4 regions of the Neorhizobium sp. BETTINA12A genome follow, and region 3 is predicted to be linked to each of the others. Evidence: riboswitches for the same ligand, from Rfam matches in the RefSeq annotation. Region 3 holds a riboswitch; each other region holds the start of a gene.

Region 1 (3,741 bases), on a different contig from region 3:
GCGATCGTCGCACGGATCAACGATGCCAAATCATACACCGCACCCGTCGAATGGGAGCTTATCGTCCGGGAAAGTACAGTTCGATAGCTCCCGGCCATCCAAGGCGGTTGAAGCGTTCGTCTCCAGCGTTCGTTCGACATCCCACTCTCGGTCCAGCTCTGCCAGTCTTGTTTCGATCTGCATCGCGATCTGACAAATGTCGATCATCGCATTCTCGGGATTGACAACGATTGCGTTCGTAATGTTATAACATAATAGAACTAATGATCGAAGCTACCGTCAATCTGGAGACAAGTCATGTCACGGCAGAAATCTCAACCAACTCCGGTGACCGTTTTAACCGGCTATCTCGGTGCTGGCAAAACCACGCTTCTCAACCGCATCCTGATGGAGCCGCACGGAAAGAAGTTCGCCGTCGATGAGATCGGGATCGACAGGCCAGGGCCGTCACCCGCCTCGTCTTTTCTCACTCGAAACCGTCTGCTAGCTGCTGTCGCATCAGGTCTTATCTTCGCGGCGTCCGGAGCGTTTGCCGATGAAGATCATGAGACGACGGAGGCATGGCGCCTGTTTGTCGGCGATCACACGAACCCGGTCGTGCGTGCCATCAACTTCGAGAACGGCAAGGAACTCGGCCGCTATGACGTCAAGGGTCCCGCGGCCCTGACCGCCAGCGCGTCCGGCCAGACCGTATTCGCCACGCAGTCGGATCATGACATCATGCACGTCCTCAAGACTGGCATCGATTTCTCCGATCACGGGGAGCATCGGGACCTGGAGGTTTCCGAGGTGGGGCTGTTGCCCGTGACTTTCGAGGGCAAGCGTCCTTTCCACGTCGTTCCGCATGACGACCATGCGATCCTCTTCTACGATCGAGGCGGCAAGGCGGATATCATCGACGAAGCGGCTCTTCTCGAAGGCAGGGCTGACGTGAAGACAATCGACACGACGAAGCCGCATCACGGCGTAGCGGTAACGATGGGTCGTTTCGTGCTGGTGTCGGTTCCAAACACCGAAGTCGAAACCAAGCCCGACGAATTGCCGCCTCGGGTCGGACTTCGCGTCGTTGACGAGACGGGCAGGCAGCTCGGCGACGTCGCGAAATGCACCGATCTTCACGGCGAGGCCACTTCGTCCCTGCTGGTTGCTTTCGGTTGCAAGGAAGGCGTTCTTGTCGCCCGTCCTGGCGGACTTGATGGACCGAAACTGGAAATGCTCGCTTACCCATCTGACATGCCGAAAGGTTCGACTGGTACCTTGCTTGGCGGTAAGGCAATGCAGTTCTTCCTCGGCAACTACGGCGAGGACAAAATCGTCCTGATCGATCCGGACAGCGAGAAGCACTTCCGGCTGATCGCCCTGCCCACCCGCCGCGTCGACTTCCTGCTGGACCCAGCAACGCCGCGCAGTGCCTACATCCTGACGGAGGACGGTGATCTTCATGTGCTGGACGTGATCAAGGGCGAGATCGTTCGCAAGGGAAAGGTCACCGAGCCCTACAGCAAGGACGGCCATTGGCGTGATCCGCGTCCGCGCCTTGCCGTTGCGGACGGTCATATCGTCATTACCGATCCGCGGCACTCGCTAGTTCGCGTCGTCGATGCGGAAAGCCTGAAGGAGGTCCGTACGATTCCCGTCGAAGGAAAACCCTTTACGATCGTTGCCGTCGGCGGCTCCGGGGCATCGCATTGATGCGATGCTGCGGCATGAAGCGGCGCCGTTGACAGTCGGCAGAGGGAGTGTAGGTTGGCGGCGTCAAGGTTCTTCCATCCCGCGATGGAAGCTAAGAGGGAATCCGGTAAAAACCGGAGCTGTCCCGCAACTGTGAGCGGTGAGCCGTTCGTCCAACATGTCACTGGCAGCCAATGCCGGGAAGACGGGCGATCAAGGCTTTGACCCGCGAGCCAGGAGACCTGCCTGACAATAGAAATTCCGTGGTCGGGGTGTGCCACAGGAATGACGGTTCCGTCGGGCTATCCCTGCCTGCCGCAACCCTCATTTTTGCTGCCTCCTCCTTTGAGTGAGACGAAGGCAGTGAAAACACAGGGATTATCTTCCCAGAACGTATCCGGGCGCGCCGTCCTGCTGATTGCGAAATCCGCCTTTGCGGCATCGCCGCATCTGGAAATGCAACGGCTCGCGAAACTTGCAGCCGGCGTGACCGGAGCCGGAACGGTTCGGGTCGCCTTTACCGAACAGGGTACCCCCTCCCTGCGCGACGCGCTGTCCGATCTGCTCGACGAGGATGTCGAAACCGTCGTTATCGTGCCGCTCGTCCTGCCCATGGAGCCGAGCGTCCTTATCTGGCTGACGAAATCGCTGAAGCGCTGGAAAGCGGCCGATAGCCGGCGCTGGCCGGCCCTTTCGATCACCCGGGATATCGCCTCGAGCACGCTGATGGCGCGGCTGATCGGCGAACTGCTCGAAACCGCCGAAGCACTGGACGTGCCGCAGACCAACACGCCGCCCGTTGCCGAGGGATCGCTCGTGCCGGCCCAGAAACGCCGCGTGCTCGTCTGCCAGGGCGGTCCCTGCAACGCGGCCGGAGCCGATGTGATCTGGGGACATCTGCGCAACCAGCAGGAGCGGCAGAAACTGCGCACTGCCGGCGACGGCACGATGACCGCAAAATCCACCTGTCTCGGTCCCTGCAATCTGGCGCCCGTGCTGCAGGTATTTCCGGAAGGAACCTATTACGGCGGCGTCAACGAAGATGCGATCGACCGGATCATCGGCGAGCACCTGCTCGGCGGTGGGATCGTCGAGGACTTCGCCTATCACCCAACGGGCCGCAAGCAGCGGCTTCGCGCCCCATCCGAACAGAACAAGAGGAAAGAGAATTGACGTCGCACACTCTATCGCGCCTGGCCGCCGCCTGGCTCAGTGCCGCCATCTTTGTCACCGCAGGCACTGTCTTCGCTGCCGAGCCGGTTCGCGTCGGCGCCACCTACATCACCAGTGGCACGGATCCGGCCAAGGGCTCGAACGGCTGGGCGCTGGTCAGCCATGGCGTCGGCGAGAACCTCTTCACCGTCGATCGGGACGGCAAGCTCGTGCCGGAGCTGGCCGAGAAGGCGGAGCGCATCGCAGACCTGACCTGGACCGTGAGCCTGAAACCCGGCCGCCTGTTTTCCGATGGCACGCCCGTCACCGCCAAGGCACTGGCAGCCGGTTTCGATACAACGTTCGCCAACAACAAGGCGGCGCTCGCGACCGGCGGCAAGCTGACCTTCGAGGCGGGCGACGACCTGACACTGAAGGTGACGACCGAAAAGCCGGTGCCGTTCATTCAGGCACTCTTCGCCGAATGGCCGCTGATTGCCTACAAACCCGTCGGGGCCGGCAATGCCGTGTTCAGCGGTCCTTACCGGATCTCCGGCTTCAAGACGGATGCCGCGATCACGCTGGAGCCCAACGTGCATTTCGCTGGCGCCGACCAGCGTTCGCCGGTCAATTTCCGCAAGTTCGGTGATGCCCAGACCCTGACGCTGGCGCTGGAAGCAGGCGAACTCGACATGGCCTTCGGCTTGCCGTCGGAAGTCGTTACCCGGCTCAAGACAAACCCGGACCTGACGATCAAGTCGTTCCCGGTCGGGTACCAGTATCTTGCTTTCTTCAATACCGCCCGGCCGCTGATGGCTGACGTGAAGGTGCGCCGGGCGATCGATCTGGCCTTCGACCGCAAGGAGCTTGCAGCCGCGATCAACGGCGGCGAACCGGCCACCGGTGCCTACGCCGCCT
Region 2 (3,741 bases), on a different contig from region 3:
GAAAAGAACCGGGTGATCTTCTCCGAAGGCGAGGACGAACGGGTGCTGCGCGCAGCCCAGGTTCTGCTCGAGGAAAAGACCGCAACCCCGATCCTGATTGGCCGTCCTTCGGTCATCGAGGCGCGACTGGCGCGGTTCGGCATCCGTATCCGGCCGAATGTCGATTTCGCAGTGGTCAACCCGGAAGACGATCCGCGCTACCGGGACTATGTCGACGAATATTTCGCACTGGTCGGCCGCGAAGGCATCAATCCGGAAGCGGCGCGCACCATCGTGCGCACCAACAATACGGTAATCGGTGCGCTGGCGGTCAAGCGCGGCGATGCGGACGCGCTGATCTGCGGCGTCGAGGGCCGTTACGACAAGCATCTCGGCGACGTGAACCAGATCATCGGCAAGCGGCCGGGCGTCTGCGCCTTCTCGGGCCTCAGCCTGGTCATCTCCCAGCGCGGAGCGATGTTCTTCACCGACACGTTCGTCAACTACAACCCATCCGCGCAGGAGATCGCCGAGATCACCATTCTGGCGGCAGAGGAAATCCGCCGGTTCGGTATCGCTCCGAAGGCGGCGCTGATCTGCCACTCGAATTTCGGCTCGCGCGATTCGGAAAGCGCCCAGAAGATGCGGGCTGCCCTGAAGCTGGTGCGCCAGCGGGCGCCGGAACTGGAAGTGGACGGCGAAATGCAGGGTGGTTCGGCATTGTCGGAAACGCTGCGCAAGCGGGCCATGCCGGACAGTTCGCTAACCGGCGAAGCCAACCTGCTGGTTTTCCCGAACCTCGATGCGGCCAACATCTCGCTCGGTCTGGTCCGCAACCTCACGGATGCCTTGCATGTCGGCCCGATTCTTCTCGGGGCGGCCCAGCCGGCGCATATCCTGTCGTCCTCGGTCACGTCGCGCGGCGTGGTGAACATGGCGGCACTCGCCGTCGTGGAAGCATCGCAACCTAATCTGCAATTTCAATCCTGAGTTGTATAACTCTCTCGATGCGATGATTTGAGCCCCGTCCGGGGCTCAGCCGGCCCCTGGATAGATTTCACCGTGCGGTGATCGCGGCCTTATGAGATTATCAACCGGCACGTTCCATGATGGCATCTTCTACTAAAGGAGAGGATGCCGGAATTGCCGATACCGCTTCGCGGCCTGCTGACCATACCGCTCTTGTTTTTGCCTGCCGCAGCGCTGGCGGGAGACCCCGCCGTTTGCGCAGCGCTTTACCGGAAACTTGGAAACAGCCCGGAAATCATCGGCAACACGTCCGCGGCGCGCAGCTTTGCCCAGCAGCTCGGCGAATATAATGCCGACATCCGCGAACTGCGGGTCGACATGCGCCGCGCCGGCTGCGGCAACGGCAGCGTCGTGGTTCTCGGCGGCCCCAATGCCGAGGTCTGCGGCCAGATGCGGGATGCGCTGGGAAGAATGGAGCAGAGCCGCGATACGCTGATGGCGGAACGCAACGGTTCGCGGCAGATGATCCTGCCCTCGGAAGAGCGGAATGCCATTCTCGCCGCCATTCGCGAACAACGCTGCATCCCCTCTTTCGAGCCGTTGCCGCCTGTAGTCGACGATAAGCGAAAGGTGCCGGGCATCGAGCTTCCCAGGCAAGAGGAGCCTTATTCCGGAATTACCAATCTGCGCACCCACCCACCGCAAAAGCCGCAGGCGACCGCAGTCCCGCCGCCAGTGCTCACGCCACCGCCGGAGCGGCCATACGACCCAAGCAAAAAGGTGCGCACCGTGGGGCCGACCTTCCTGCCCGAAGCGGGTATCGATCTCACCAATCCGAAATCGGCAGGACCACAGCCGCAGCAATAATCAGCGGCTGTCCCATCGGTCCTGAAAGATCAGCGCGTCCAGGCCCAAGCGCTGGCGCCAGCCCTTGAGCGCCAGTTCGGGCTCGCCATAGAGCCGGTCGACATAACCGAGGCAGAGCCAGGCGACGATCTCGATGCGGTCGGGAATGCCGAGCAGCGCACGCACGTCCTCGTCGCGGAAAATGCTGACCCAGCCGACACCGACGCCCTCGGCCCTTGCCGCGAGCCAGAGGTTCTGCACGGCGCAGACGGTCGAATAGGCATCCATGCGCGGATTGTGGGTCCGGCCGAGCACGACCGGACCGGCGCGGTCCGGATCGCAGGTAACGCAGATCGACAGCGGCGCCTTGACGATGCCTTCGAGCTTGAGGCTGCGGTAAAGGTCGCGGCTTTCCTCGGCAAACATCTCCACGGCCTCGTCATTGGCTCGCGAGAAGGCGGCACGAGCCGCCTCGCGTACCGCCGGATCGCGGATGAGGATGAAATTCCAAGGCTGCATGAAGCCGACCGAGGGTGCCGAATGCGCGGCGCCGAGCAGCCGCATCACCAGGTCGTCCGGCAGCGGATCGGGCAGGAACTGGTCGCGCACGTCGCGGCGTGTCTCGATCGCCCGGTAGACGGCGGCGCGTTCGACCTTGGAAAACTCGCCGGCAGGCAGCAAGGCATGGGCGAAAGGATCAGTCTGCATCGTCAAGTCCCCAACAATGCCGTCGCTCCCTCGCCTTCCCGGCTTGAAGCCTTTGGGCAAAAAGAGGTCCGAAACCGTTCCGCCGTCCGCGCGGGCTGGTCTATCTCGTCAGGCCGGTCTTCTGACTTGGCTTCATCCGCCTGCACCGCCGCCTTCCCGGTTTCCCAGTGGCTTTCATATATTGCGGCCGAGCGTCCACCTCACAGCGTTGGGCACGTTCCGGTTCCACCCCGGATTCCCGATTCTCCGGCTTGTCGCCGGCACCTGACAGGATCGTTTATGCCCTCACGCTATCTTCGGCGCAAGGCGTTCATGCGACAGGGAAATAGCGCACATAGGCAAACTCATCGCCATCAGGCGACCAGTTCGGCGAATTCATCGTGCCTTGCCCGCCGAAGAGCTCGAACACCGTTTCGACATTGCCGCCGTCCATGTCCATCAGCCTGACGCGGACGTCGAGATCGCGCGGGTGGTCGAAGACATCGGCGTCGTAGGAGATGAAGACGATCTTGTCACCCTTCGGTGATGGATGTGGAAACCAGTCACCGTAACCGCCGTCGGTGATCCGCTCCGCGACGCCGCCGGCGGCCGGAACGCGCCAGATTTGCATCAGCCCGGTGCGGCTGGAATTAAAATAGATCCATTTTCCATCCGGCGAATAATCCGGCCCGTCATTGCGGCCCTCGCCGAGCGTCAGCCGCGTCTCTGCGCCACCTTCGATGCCGATCGTATAGATGTCGAACTCGTCGCCGCGGATGCCGCAATAGGCGAAGTTTTTTCCGTCCGGCGACCAGCCATGCCAATAGGACGGCAGGTTCCGGGTTACCAGCCGCGGCACGCCGCCACCGGCGGGAAGGACATAGATCGCCGACTTGCCTAACTCTACCTTGTCGGAAATGGCGATCAGTAAACCGTCCGGCGAAATGCCGTGGTCGTTGTTGCATTGGCGGGCAAAGCCGGTATCGACCGGTTCAGGCCCGTCATCACCCTCCGGTGACAGACGATAGATCAGGCCCTCGCTGTTGAGCATCAGGTAGCGCCCGTCCGGCGACCAGTTGGGCGCCTCGAACAGGGCTTCCGTCTGCCAGACCACCCGCATCGCCCTCGTCCGGATATTGAAGATCTCGACGGAGCTGCGCGGGGCCATGATCCTCTCCTATCGATCGCGGAAACGGTTGGTGATCGGATAACGCCGGTCGCGGCCAAAATTCTTCTTGGTGATCTTGACGCCCGGCGCCG
Region 3 (3,741 bases):
CGCCGATCACGACAAGGCGGCTTGTCCGCGCTTCGCCGGGTGCCCAGGCACGGTCGAAATAATGGTTCACGCGCGATCCTACCGCCTGAACCTGCAGGCGCATCGGCTTGTTCGCGACTTCCACGAAGCCTTTTATGCGCAGCACGTTTTCCGCCTCCGCAGTCGCAGAAATGCGGGCGGCGAGCTGTTCGGCATCGGTCACGGCGGCCAGATCGACGACGAAGCTGTCGAAATCGTCGTGATCGTGGTCGAGTTCGTCGTCGTGATGGGTCTTGCGGTTTTCGATATCGTCCTCGACGGCGAGGCCGAGGCCAATCAGTACGGCCGGATCGATGGCGCCATTGGCGGCCGAGACGATTTTCACGGCACGTGGCAGATGGGCGGATACGCGATCCCTGGCGGTCGCGAGGCCAGCGGCATCCAGGAGATCGCTCTTGGTAAGCACGATCATGTCGGCACAAGCCACCTGGTCCTCGAACACTTCCTCGACCGGGTCGTCATGGTCGATCGAGCCGTCCGCGTCGCGCTGCGCTTCCAGCGCCTCGTGATCGTCGGCAACGCGGCCTTCGGCGAGTGCCAGTCCGTCGACCACGGCAATCACGGCGTCAACCGTCACCCGTGCCTTGACGTCAGGCCACTGGAACGCCTGGACGAGGGGCTTCGGCAACGCAAGGCCGGAGGTCTCGATGAGGATGTGATCGACGCGGGGTTCGATGGCCAGGATACGGTCGATCGCCGGCACGAAATCGTCCGCCACGGTGCAGCAGATGCAGCCGTTGGCAAGCTCGATGATGTTGTCTTCCGGGCAGCTTTCGATGCCGCAGCCCTTCAGGACGTCTCCGTCGATGCCGACATCGCCGAATTCGTTGACGATGATCGCCAGCCGCTTACCCTTCAGGTTTTCGATCAGGTTGCGGATCAGCGTGGTCTTGCCGGCTCCCAGAAACCCGGTAACGACGGTGCAGGGAACGCGGTCGAACGAAACGCTCATGATGGCATGTCCTCATGGTGATGAAAGGGTGGAATACGGGCCGTCATGCCCTTGCCGCGCAGGCAGGTCGGGCGGCCGCGAAGGGGAAGGAAGCCGCGCTCGTCCTCGGCCAGCATCATCGCGCCGGTGACGATGTCCTCGACATTGTCGAGCGACAGGTGGCCGAAGACATAGGACCAGCCGCTCTTGTGGTTGAAGGCGGCGCTCGGGCTTTTTTCGCAATTGGCAAGGCAGGTGACCGGCTTGACCGCGAGCGGCTTGCCGCTTGCTGCCTCGCGCAGCGCCGCGATCAGCGCGATGCCGGGCCGGATTTCGCCGTCGGACGCGTCACGGCAATTGGTGCAGACGAAAATCGTCACATCTGCCGGGCCGGCGGTTGCCGGATCATCTGGTCGGTGGTCACTCATCGGTCAGCCGCGTTCCCGCCGGGGTCGAAAAAATCGGGGCGCGGAGCAGAAGGTCGAAATCCCTCTGCGGTGATCGAGAAACTTCCTCCGGAGCACCCCGCCCGGTGAAGCAAAATTAATCGGACGGCAGGTCTCCTGGCTCGCGGGTCGTCGCCATTTGCCTGCCTTCCCAGGATACCGTTGGCCGGATTTCCCAGTGGCTTGACGGCCAAATGGCCGTTTTAGGCAATGGCTCGCCGCCTACAGTTGCGGGGGCAGCCGCGGCATTGATCCTGAAAAGGGATCGCACCGCATTCTCTCTTAGCCCTCCCCGTTGCCGGAAAGGGACCATCTCTCTTCAAGTAAGCCCGGTCGCAGGCCCATGTCAATGCGTCGCAAAGGCGATTGCCGTGACGGCGAATTCGTCTATAGTGATCGAGCCTATGGTGCCCGAAAGGGTTTTAGAGGGAATGCGGTGCGACGGAATTCTGCCGTCCAACCCGCGGCTGCCCCCGCAACTGTAAGCGGAAAGTCTTCGACCAAAACGGCCGTCCGGCCGTCATGCCACTGGGAAATCCGGCCAACGGACTTCTGGGAAGGCGGGAGAAGGCGTCCGATCCGCGAGCCAGGAGACCTGCCAGAGGCGGCAAAGAACGTGAACGGCCCTCGGGTGGAGGGCGAAAGGACGAGACCATGGTTACGAATTCTGCTGCAGCTGCAGTCACCATTTCCGCTTCGAAGATCATTCCCCTCAGCATGACGGCCCTGCTCGGCCTGTTCATCGTCGGCTTTGTCGGCTTCTCGCATCTGGAAGTCGTCCACAATGCCGCGCATGACACGCGCCACTCGCTCGCCTTCCCCTGCCACTGAGGAGTTCTCCCCAATGTCGTTGTTTCGCAACATCGTCTTCACGGCGGTGATCGCCGGGCTTTTGTCCGGACTACTGCTGACCGTGATGCAGAGTTTCTCCACCGTGCCGCTGATCCTGCGGGCGGAAGTGTTCGAAAATGCCGCGCCCGAGGCAGGCCACAGCCATGACGCAGCACCTGCCGCAGGTGCTGCGTCATCCGCCGCCGAGCATCACCACGGCGAGGAAGCCTGGGCTCCCGCCGATGGCTTCGAGCGTTTCATCTATACACTCGCCGCGGACATGCTGTCGGCTATCGGTTTTGCCCTTGTCCTCATCGCCGCCTCGGAAGCGTTCGGCGGCTTCAAGGGCTGGCGCGGTGGCCTGATGTTCGGCATTGCCGGCTTTCTCACCGTCATTCTCGCGCCCGGCCTTGGCCTGCCGCCGGAACTGCCCGGCATGCCGGCCGCGGAACTCGGTCCGCGCCAGATCTGGTGGGTCTCGACGGCTGTCTGCACGGCAATCGGTCTCGGCCTGCTCGCCTACACACGCTCGGCCGTATTTGCAGCGCTTGCGGTCGTGCTGCTGATCGCCCCGCATCTGGTCGGCGCGCCGCTGCCGCCCAGCCATGAAACGGCCGTCCCGATGGATCTCTATGCCCGCTTCGTCAACGCCGTCTATGCCACCAACCTGGTGTTCTGGGCGGTGCTCGGTGCGCTGGCCGGTGTCGTCCGCGAAAAGTTCCGCGCTGGCGAGGAAGCTTCTGCCGGATCTTCGGCGAAGCTCGCTTCCCGGTGAAGGAGATCGATGAGGCGTCCGTCGAGCGTCACCGCGCCAAGATGGCGAACCGCAAGGCGGTTCAGGATGCGGAAGTGGCAGAGAAGACCCAGGAAAAGGGTCTTCTCATCGTCCATACCGGCTCCGGAAAAGGCAAATCCACAGCCGCCTTCGGCCTGGCGCTGCGCATGCTCGGCAACAACCGCCGGGTCGGCGTCGTGCAGTTCATCAAGGGCGCCTGGTCGACTGGGGAGCAGCCGGCGCTTGCCGTCTTCGGCGACCGCGTCGCCTGGCACACGATGGGTGAAGGTTTTACCTGGGAGACCCAGGACCTGAAGCGCGATGTCGCCGCAGCGGAAAAGGCCTGGGAAAAAGCACTCGAGCTGATGGCGGACGAAACGATCGGGCTCGTCATCCTCGATGAACTCAACATCGCGCTCCGTTATGACTATCTCGATCTCGACAGGATCGTCGCCGCGTTAAAGGCGCGGCGGCCGGATTTGCACGTGGTCGTCACCGGCCGCAACGCCAAGCCGGCGCTGATCGAGGCGGCCGACATGGTGACCGAGATGTCGCTGGTCAAGCATCACTTCAAGGCGGGCGTGAAGGCCCAGGCCGGCATCGAGTTTTAGCCATGGTTGGGGTCAAGCCAGCTCGGGCGCTGATGTTTCAGGGAACGGGCTCGGATGTGGGCAAGTCGCTGGTGGTGGCCGGGCTTGCCCGCGCCTTTACGCTACGCG
Region 4 (3,741 bases), on a different contig from region 3:
CGCCGACGATCGCGGCGAAGCGGTCGAGAAGTTCTGGTTTCGGCCCGGAAATATCCATCAACGTCTCCTCCTCTTTTGCCCCGGCTCATTCTCGCGGGGCGGCGGCCCTCGCCAGCCGGTCGTTGATCGCTTCGCCGAGCCCATGGTCGGGAATGGGCGTGACGGCGATGCTGGCGGCGCCGGTGGCGTCGGCCCGCTTCAGGTAATCGAACAGGTTTGCCGCCGCCTGCGCAAGATCGCCCGACGGGCTCAGATCAAAAACCGCCGTCGCGAGTTCCATTCCTTTCACGGGAGCAGAACCGAGCCGGATCAATGCCTCGCCGGTCTCGACATGGTCGGCATTGAGCCTGACCGCCGCTCCTGGCGCGTAATGGGAAGCGAGCATGCCGGGAGCTTCGATGATTGCCGCTGGTCCTTCCGGTCGGATCACCGCAAGGCCGGTTGCACGTTCGATCTCTTCCACGGCCACCCCACCCGGCCGCAGCAGCCGGATCACGCCATCCTCGACACGAACGATGGTCGATTCCACACCGACCGGAGCCGCGCCGCCGTCGATGATCAAAGCCAGCTTGTCGCCCAGGTCGTCGGCCACATGGGCGGCGCTGGTTGGGCTCACCTTGCCGGACGTGTTGGCGCTCGGCGCCGCGAGTGGCTTGCCGAAGGCGCGGATCAGATCGGAAGCGAAGCCCTTGGGAAGCCGGATGCCGACCGTATCGAGCCCGGCCGTCGCCAGCGCGTGGATGCCACTTTCGGGCTTTAGGGCCAGGATCAGGGTGAGGGGGCCCGGCCAGAAGGCTTGGCCAAGCTTTCGCGAAATCGGGTCGAAGTCGGCATAACGCTCGGCCATGGCTAGATCCGACATGTGGCAGATCAGCGGATTGAAGCGCGGCCGGCCCTTGGTCTCGTAGATGCGGGTGATGGCGGCGGGATTGGTGGCATCGGCCGCAAGCCCGTAGACCGTCTCGGTGGGGATCGCCACGGGTAGGCCACCGCCGAGCACGGCGCAGGCTTGGGCGAGCGCGCCGTCATGGTCCCGGGTGATGTCGATGATTTGAGCCGTCATATCCGCCCGTCAATAACGCGGAGCCCGGCGTCTTCATAGCTTTTTGATGATCTCGCGGAGCATTTCGTTGGAAGTGCCGAGCATCAGCACGTTCTTGATCGCTTCCATCGGATCGTTGGTGCGGAACAGAAGGCCATTCTTGCGGATCGATCGGTTGATCTGCAGCGGCTGGCCGGCCTCTCGTTCGACCGCGACGGCGAAATACATGCGCGAATAGGCCGTGCTGATACGCTCGAAGAACGTTTCCTCCCCGCCCATCTCGGAAACGAAGTTGGCAATGTAGAAGGACCAGCTTACCGGCACGCCGTGGGCAAGCTGCGTTCTTGCCGCCGTGACATGGCAATAGCCGAGATGCGGCCGCTCATCGAGCGTGTGGTGAAAGATGATCTTCGGAAACTTGATCGAGCGATGGAAGGAGTTGATCCGGTTGTGGCTCGTCTCGCCGGCCGCCTCCAGCCTTTTGCCTGTGCGCTCGGCGACCTCGTCATGGGTGAGATAACGGCGCTCTTCCGGCAGCCAGATCGGATTGTAGCGGGCGATGCGCCCCGTCCGAAGGAATTCGGAATGGGCAGCGGTCTTCACTGCCACCGGCGCCGGAGGCTTTGGTGGAGGAGCTTTATAGTAACGGATTTTCCCCTTGGCCTGCACGGTGGCATCGCTCCCATTCGAGCCGGGATTTTATGGCTTATCCCTTAATGACAGGTTTCGCTTTCGCGGGGCTGGAGTGTTGCATTCCGGGCCGTTTCGCCGCTGTCGCCAACGCGGTTGCCGATGTCGCAATGTCGCCTATGCGACACGCCCGCTCGATGGTTATATCCGCCTCGATCTTGAGGTGCCGCCTGTCTAGGGAAGGCGGAGAATTGGGAAGCCGGCAGGGGTCTTCGAAACCTTGATCCGGCGCTGCCCCCGCAACGGTGGTGGAGCAACAAAGCTTGGTACAGGCCACTGGGAAAGAGCCGAAAAGGCCGCCCGGGAAGGCGCCGAGCCCGTCCCGCAACGGACAGCTCCTGAGCCCGGAAACCAGCCTCGGGACAAAAGATGACGACCGGACGCGGCGGGCGTTCGGGACAGGGTTTGGGGCGGGCCTGGGGCCGGCCGGCATTTCCATGTCCTTCCGCTGTCCACATTGACGAGGAAGGTAAGTATATGGAAATTCGCAATCAGGCCCTGCGGCAGCTCAAGAACCGCCGCGAGGGGTTCAGCCTCGAACAGCCCTTCTATACCGATCCCGCCTATTTCAAGCTCGATCTGGAAATGATCTGGTACCGCGACTGGCTGTTCGTCGGGCATGATTGCGAGCTGCCCAAGGCCGGCGCCTATTTCACCCTGCAGATCGGCGATTATCCGGTCGTTATCGTGCGCGGCCGCGACAACCAGATCCGGGCGCTGCACAATACCTGCCGCCATCGTGGCAGCCGCGTCTGCACCAAGGAACATGGTTCGGCGGTGCGGCTCGTTTGTCCCTACCATCAATGGACCTACGAGCTGGACGGCTCGCTTCTGGTCGGCCGCCAGATGGGCCAGGACTTCGACAAGACCCAGTTCAGCATGAAGAAGGTCCATTGCGAGAGCGTCGCAGGCTTTATCTTCATCTGCCTTGCCAACGAGGCGCCGGATTTCGCGCCGGTTCGCGCGGCGATCGAGCCCTATATGGCGCCGCACCGCCTCTCGGAGGCCAAGGTCGCGCATCAGTCGACGATCATCGAAAAGGGCAACTGGAAGCTCGTCTGGGAAAACAACCGCGAATGTTACCACTGCGCCGCCAACCATCCGGAGCTCTGCCGCACCTATCCGGAATCGCCGACCGCGACCGGTGTCCAGGGCGCCAAGGACGATCCGGTCATCGCCGCCCATTGGCAGCGCTGTGAGACGGCCGGGTTGCCGAGCGAGTTCCGGATGGACGAGACCGGCCAGTTCCGCGTCGCGCGCATGCCGCTGATCGAGGATGCGGAGAGCTATACGATGAGCGGCCGCAACGCCGTGCAGCGCAAACTCTCCGACGATGTGACGATCGACTCGATCGGCACCATGCTGCTCTTTCACTATCCGAGCAGCTGGAACCACATTCTCGGCGACCACGCGATCTCGTTCCGCGTCACCCCGCTCGGACCGGAGGAAACGGCGGTTACCACCAAGTGGCTAGTCCACAAGGATGCGGTCGAGGGCGTCGACTACAATCTCGAAGAACTGACCCATGTCTGGAACATGACCAACGACCAGGACCGTCAGATCGTCGAGGAAAACGCCTTCGGCATCCGCTCGCCCGCCTACGAGCCCGGTCCTTACTCGCCACTCCACGAAGGCGGCGTCATGCAGTTCGTCGAATGGTACTCGAACTTCATGGTCAACCGGCTGCAGGGCGACCAGGCGCAACTTTCGATCGTCGCCTGATCGCCAATTCGTGATCGGCGTTGATCGGCGCGGGGCGTGGCTCCAGGAACGGAATCCCGCGTGTGGCGTTGTTTTCTGATTGAAAATCAGAATGAGGAAGCACCCCGCATGAACGCCTTTCGCCTACGCCTGACCGCAGCGGCAGTCGCCGTTGTCACGACATTTGCTGGCCTTGTACCCGCGCAGGCTGTCCAAATGCCGGCTCCGCCATCCGGCATTTCGGCCGCCAGCGATGTCACCAATGTCCAGTACCGTCGCGACTTCCGGCGTGACCGATACGGTTGGTA

What was found. A riboswitch is a leader RNA that binds a small molecule or an ion and turns the genes downstream of it on or off. The one in region 3 is predicted to bind cobalamin.
Region 1: it holds a riboswitch for cobalamin, as region 3 does, so the genes downstream of both, MOV61_RS04270 ((2Fe-2S) ferredoxin domain-containing protein) here and MOV61_RS27705 (DUF1636 domain-containing protein) in region 3, are expected to answer to the same signal.
Region 2: it holds a riboswitch for cobalamin, as region 3 does, so the genes downstream of both, bluB (5,6-dimethylbenzimidazole synthase) here and MOV61_RS27705 (DUF1636 domain-containing protein) in region 3, are expected to answer to the same signal.
Region 4: it holds a riboswitch for cobalamin, as region 3 does, so the genes downstream of both, MOV61_RS06965 (aromatic ring-hydroxylating dioxygenase subunit alpha) here and MOV61_RS27705 (DUF1636 domain-containing protein) in region 3, are expected to answer to the same signal.

Annotation. Positions count from the first base shown of each region.
Region 1 covers NZ_JALBGW010000008.1:50,142-53,882, forward strand. Annotated here, with positions in the region: gene MOV61_RS04260 (LacI family DNA-binding transcriptional regulator) at 1-87, shown strand, start outside; gene aztD (zinc metallochaperone AztD) at 298-1,692, shown strand; cobalamin riboswitch at 1,742-1,936, shown strand; gene MOV61_RS04270 ((2Fe-2S) ferredoxin domain-containing protein) at 2,035-2,844, shown strand; gene MOV61_RS04275 (ABC transporter substrate-binding protein) at 2,841-3,741, shown strand, end outside.
Region 2 covers NZ_JALBGW010000069.1:6,815-10,555, reverse strand. Annotated here, with positions in the region: gene MOV61_RS17190 (NADP-dependent malic enzyme) at 1-969, shown strand, start outside; gene MOV61_RS17185 (hypothetical protein) at 1,114-1,815, shown strand; gene bluB (5,6-dimethylbenzimidazole synthase) at 1,816-2,502, opposite strand; cobalamin riboswitch at 2,596-2,785, opposite strand; gene MOV61_RS17175 (TolB family protein) at 2,813-3,649, opposite strand; gene MOV61_RS17170 (NAD+ synthase) at 3,659-3,741, opposite strand, start outside.
Region 3 covers NZ_JALBGW010000227.1:2,125-5,865, forward strand. Annotated here, with positions in the region: gene cobW (cobalamin biosynthesis protein CobW) at 1-991, opposite strand, end outside; gene MOV61_RS27705 (DUF1636 domain-containing protein) at 988-1,398, opposite strand; cobalamin riboswitch at 1,506-1,745, opposite strand; cobalamin riboswitch at 1,805-2,034, shown strand; gene MOV61_RS27710 (CbtB-domain containing protein) at 2,071-2,247, shown strand; gene MOV61_RS27715 (CbtA family protein) at 2,261-3,022, shown strand; gene cobO (cob(I)yrinic acid a,c-diamide adenosyltransferase) at 3,019-3,633, shown strand; partial or broken gene MOV61_RS27725 (cobyric acid synthase CobQ) at 3,636-3,741, shown strand, end outside.
Region 4 covers NZ_JALBGW010000015.1:53,586-57,326, reverse strand. Annotated here, with positions in the region: gene MOV61_RS06980 (FAD-binding oxidoreductase) at 1-58, opposite strand, end outside; gene MOV61_RS06975 (L-threonylcarbamoyladenylate synthase) at 86-1,063, opposite strand; gene MOV61_RS06970 (DUF6656 family protein) at 1,097-1,651, opposite strand; cobalamin riboswitch at 1,877-2,107, shown strand; gene MOV61_RS06965 (aromatic ring-hydroxylating dioxygenase subunit alpha) at 2,210-3,454, shown strand; gene MOV61_RS06960 (BA14K family protein) at 3,563-3,741, shown strand, end outside.